2 regions of the Halobacillus salinarum genome follow, and region 2 is predicted to be linked to the other one. Evidence: a T-box and tRNA genes for the amino acid it is inferred to sense, from the RefSeq annotation. Region 2 holds a T-box; the other holds one or more tRNA genes.
What was found. The T-box of region 2 lies ahead of MUN89_RS21590 (tryptophan--tRNA ligase). A T-box ahead of a tRNA ligase gene usually reads a tRNA of that ligase, here a tRNA-Trp.
Positions count from the first base shown of each region.

Region 1: it has a tRNA-Trp gene. The T-box ahead of MUN89_RS21590 (tryptophan--tRNA ligase) is inferred to sense a tRNA for this amino acid. The anticodon was not compared.

Region 1 is NZ_CP095073.1:3,347,410-3,349,772, reverse strand. It holds rRNA gene rrf (5S ribosomal RNA) at 1-30, shown strand, start outside; tRNA gene MUN89_RS17380 (tRNA-Asn) at 40-114, shown strand; tRNA gene MUN89_RS17375 (tRNA-Ser) at 121-213, shown strand; tRNA gene MUN89_RS17370 (tRNA-Glu) at 236-310, shown strand; tRNA gene MUN89_RS17365 (tRNA-Val) at 361-436, shown strand; tRNA gene MUN89_RS17360 (tRNA-Met) at 530-606, shown strand; tRNA gene MUN89_RS17355 (tRNA-Asp) at 692-768, shown strand; tRNA gene MUN89_RS17350 (tRNA-Phe) at 803-878, shown strand; tRNA gene MUN89_RS17345 (tRNA-Tyr) at 948-1,033, shown strand; tRNA gene MUN89_RS17340 (tRNA-Trp) at 1,043-1,113, shown strand; tRNA gene MUN89_RS17335 (tRNA-His) at 1,126-1,198, shown strand; tRNA gene MUN89_RS17330 (tRNA-Gln) at 1,221-1,295, shown strand; tRNA gene MUN89_RS17325 (tRNA-Gly) at 1,299-1,373, shown strand; tRNA gene MUN89_RS17320 (tRNA-Cys) at 1,434-1,507, shown strand; tRNA gene MUN89_RS17315 (tRNA-Leu) at 1,515-1,596, shown strand; gene MUN89_RS17310 (VOC family protein) at 1,862-2,257, shown strand.
Region 2 is NZ_CP095073.1:4,208,219-4,210,581, forward strand. It holds gene MUN89_RS21590 (tryptophan--tRNA ligase) at 132-1,121, opposite strand; T-box leader at 1,171-1,409, opposite strand; gene MUN89_RS21595 (metal-dependent hydrolase) at 1,460-2,071, opposite strand; gene MUN89_RS21600 (iron-sulfur cluster assembly accessory protein) at 2,188-2,363, opposite strand, start outside.

The DNA.
Region 1 (2,363 bases), 860 kb from region 2:
GATCCCCGTGAGAGTAGGACACTGCCAGGTTTCAACTGTTCCACCGTAGCTCAGTGGTAGAGCAATCGGCTGTTAACCGATCGGTCGTAGGTTCGAATCCTACCGGTGGAGCCATTCTATGGAGAGCTGTCCGAGCTGGCCGAAGGAGCACGATTGGAATTCGTGTAAACCGTTACCACGGTTTCGAGGGTTCGAATCCCTCGCTCTCCGCCATAAATACACTTTCCTAATAGCTGGCCCGTTGGTCAAGTGGTTAAGACACCGCCCTTTCACGGCGGTAACACGGGTTCGAATCCCGTACGGGTCACCAATTTATTTTAAGCCAGCTAGCGGTATTTCGCTTAAGCACGACCGCACTCCGGAGGATTAGCTCAGCTGGGAGAGCACTTGCCTTACAAGCAAGGGGTCGCAGGTTCGAGCCCTGCATCCTCCACCATTTTCGCAAGATTTCACCGAAACACCTTGCAGCACGACGAACAGTTGAACAGAAACATTTTTATGGGAACAACAAAAGATATTCCCACATTATCGCGGGGTAGAGCAGTCTGGTAGCTCGTCGGGCTCATAACCCGGAGGTCGCAGGTTCAAATCCTGCCCCCGCAACCATAATATCCAATTAACTACTTCGATTCCACTTCTTTGCTAATTGGAAATAGGAGCCCTGTAAGGGCAACCAGATTAATTTAAATATGGTCCGGTAGTTCAGTTGGTTAGAATGCCTGCCTGTCACGCAGGAGGTCGCGGGTTCGAGTCCCGTCCGGACCGCCACTTTACATAGAAAATCATTGTTTATCACATAATCGGCTCGGTAGCTCAGTCGGTAGAGCAACGGACTGAAAATCCGTGTGTCGGCGGTTCGATTCCGTCCCGAGCCACCATTTATCCGACTTGCAAACATGGGGATACAAGTAGGAAGTCCAGAGAGATGGACATAGTTATTTAAATATGGAGGGATAGCGAAGTTGGCCAAACGCGGCGGACTGTAAATCCGCTCCCATCGGGTTCGTAGGTTCGAGTCCTACTCCCTCCACCATTACATCTTAGGGGTATAGTTCAACGGTAGAACAGCGGTCTCCAAAACCGCCGATGTGGGTTCGATTCCTACTACCCCTGCTTTTCATTATGGCGGCTATGGCGAAGGGGTTAACGCACCGGATTGTGGCTCCGGCACTCGAGGGTTCGATTCCCTCTAGTCGCCCTTTAATAATTTTATTACGCTTTGGGCCATAGCCAAGCGGTAAGGCAACGGTTTTTGGTACCGTCATGCGCTGGTTCGAATCCAGCTGGCCCAGCCATTTGCGGGAGTAGTTCAGTGGTAGAACACCACCTTGCCAAGGTGGGGGTCGCGGGTTCGAATCCCGTCTCCCGCTCCATTAATTTCATTCATTTTTCATTTGTTTATGAATAAGATATAATATTAATGATTTTTCAATGGCGGCATAGCCAAGCGGTAAGGCAGAGGACTGCAACTCCTTTACCACCGGTTCGATTCCGGTTGCCGCCTCCAATTATTTGCCGGTGTGGCGGAATTGGCAGACGCGCACGACTCAAAATCGTGTTCCTTCGGGAGTGTCGGTTCGACCCCGACCACCGGTACTCATTAAAACGAAATAATGATTTAATCAGAAGACAGGATTACTCAAATCCTGTCTTTTTTATATATGCCAGCTTTTTCAACTAAAGTTAAAAAATGCTGTTGTTTTCCTAATTTAAAAGGGATAAGATTAAAACGTACACGGATTAACCCTGATCTTCACTTATCCTCTTTTTTACTCTCTCTTCACCGTAGTACATAGGCAAAATGGAAAGCGGATACATGGAAGCTCTCGGCAGTTTATTTATTAAACCTTAGGAGGTCATTATGGGACGTTTAGTACATTTTGAAATTCATGTAGATGATATGGAGCGGGCGAAGAAGTTCTATGGTGAAGTATTTGGCTGGAAATTTGAAGACTGGAGTGAATTTGCCGGCATGCCTTACATGGGGGCTGTGACTGGCGATGAGAATGAGCCTGGCATCAACGGGGCGTTGATGCAGCGCCAAAGTGCTCCTCCAGAGCAGAACCAGCCTATGAATGGCTACACTTGTACGATGGCCGTAGAGGATTACGATGTGACAGAAGCAAAAATCACTGAAAACGGCGGCACGGTTGCGCTGCCAAAGTATGCGCTCCCTGGTATGGCTTGGCAGGGATACTACCTGGATACAGAAGGAAATGTATTTGGCATCCACCAGCCGGACGAGAACGCAAAATAGAATGATAAAGCAGACGAAAGGCTTCAGCAGAAATGCTGGAGTCTTTTTCTATCAAAGGGAACATAAAATACACATTGTTCATATTAAGTTTATATTTCTTTGCTAT
Region 2 (2,363 bases):
CAAAAGTGTTTTAGCCATAATAAAAATCCGGATGAAGGTGAACTTATTCTGATAAGATTTCACCATCATCCGGATTTTTCAGGTAGGTAAACTTCAAATTCTACTTAGGATAGATAGATTGACTGCTCGTGTCATAAACCCACTCTTTCTCTAATTCTATCCATGTGTTCAGCTGCTTCTTTCCGTACTTTACTCCCTCCATCTTTTAAACATTTATCGATCTCGTCTGTATTCTCCAGTAAGTGCCGGTACTTAACTCTAGGACCAGCAATCACACGGTTCATCACTAAAAACAACTCTTCTTTGATTTCTCCGTATCCGATCCCCTTTTGAAACGCATGGGCCATTTGCTCGGTTTCTATAGGAGTGGCAAATTCACGGAAAAGAGTGAATAATGGCGATCCTTCTCTGTCCTTAGGAGCTTCCGGCGGCAAAGAGTCTGTTACAATCCTTTTCACAAGCTTATGCAGCGATTTTTCCTCCGTAAACAGTGGAATGGTGTTTCCATAACTCTTACTCATCTTCCTCCCGTCCAGCCCGGGAATAATTTCTGATCCTTCCGCAAATACCGGCGTAGGAAGATCAAAGGTCGAACCATATAAACGATTAAACGATTCTCCAATATCCTTCGCCATCTCCAAATGCTGCCTGTTATCTTTTCCTACAGGAACTTCAGAACCGTTAAAGAGAAGAATATCCGCTGCCATGAGAATGGGGTAGTTAAACAACCCCATATTTACTCCGTCATCTCTATCTCTCCCTTCGCGGTTGTTCTGTTCCACTTGCGCTTTATAAGCATGCGCCCGGTTCATCAGGCCTTTGCCAGTTACGGAGCTGAGTATCCAATGAAGTTCAGGCAGTTCTTTAATATCGGATTGACGATAAAACAAGGAACGCTCAGGGTCAAGGCCGAGTGCCAGCCACGCAGCGGCCACCTCATAGGTCAGACTCTTAAGCTTGGAGCGGTTATGAATAGAGTTCAAGGCATGTAAATCAGCTATGAAATACATAGATTGGTGCTCTTCTTCTGCTGCAAGCTTTAAAGCAGGCTTAATTGCTCCTAAATAATTTCCTACATGGGGAGTTCCAGTCGGTTTAATACCTGTGATGATTCGCTTCATTGAATTCACTCCTTTATTCATTTTTTGTATAAAAAAGAGCCCTCCTCCTAAAAAGGACGAGAGCTCCCGTGGTGCCACCTTTATTCACACTTGTAGTTGTGTGCACTAACATTTACAGCTGTCACTGTAACCTCTCTTGTATCGGTAAGAGTTCCTCCGCTGCTCCTACTGCTATTTTCAGCGCAGCTGCTCCAAAGCCCATTCAATGACTGCCCCTGCTGATTCCCACCTGCCATCAGCTCTCTGAAAAAGGCGGTGTCATTTACTCCTCTTCTTCATCGCTCTAAGTATGAAATTAAAAAAATCATATGGTAAAAGCGCTGTTTTGTCAATTGGAATTAAAAGATGGTGACTATTAAATACCATACATTTCCGAGCACCAGCAGTGATACAAGGGCTTTTTCAGTTACAGAGCCCGTTTTAAATGCAGCTGGGAACCGAAAGTACTTTTTTGAGAATGGAAAGAATATCGGAATGCCTTTCTTTGTCAGGAAATCTGCAAACAAATGTGAAACTGCACCGATGATAAATCCTGTAAGCAAAAACAAAGGTACATGGAAGACTCTTTCGATGATGCCGCTGTAAACGGCAAGTAAAGCAAGGAACAGCAGCGAATGGGTCATGTTTCGGTGACTTCTAACCATAATCAGGATCGGGAGCATTAAGAGGACATAAAACTTCAGCTGTTGTCTGTACACATCAAAGAATTCCGGCGCAAATAAAAATCCCAGCAAAGCGAGTGTGAATAGAAGCATAATCCCCCGCCAAAATTTTTGGCCCAATTTAGAGCTCGGTGTGTCGATGTCTGGAATTAAAGCTCCGAAAAGTACAAATACCAGATAAAGAACCGTCTGAAAAGGACTCTCCGGCATTAATTCGACTTGAGGCAGCAGAGTCATCGCCCCTATGCCAAAAGTAAAGCCCACCACCTGGTGTCCTGTTGCCATCATGTTGAAATCATCCTTACTATCAAAGTCGCTATCTATTTCATTATCGCAAATTTGAAAGAAAAAAGGAATTTATCCAATCTAAAAAACCCGCCTGTCCAGCGGGTTACTGCCTGGGATTAGCAATCTTTCTCAGGAAGTCCCAACATTTGAAATTTAGGTCCTTCCATCGTTTGTTTGCCTTCAATTGTTAGATTTTTAGTTAAGTGAACGATCTTCTTATCAATAGCTACAGGAATAGAGTTAACTTGGTGCAGTTCATCATCAGCCTCAGGTGCACCGAGCATTAACCCGA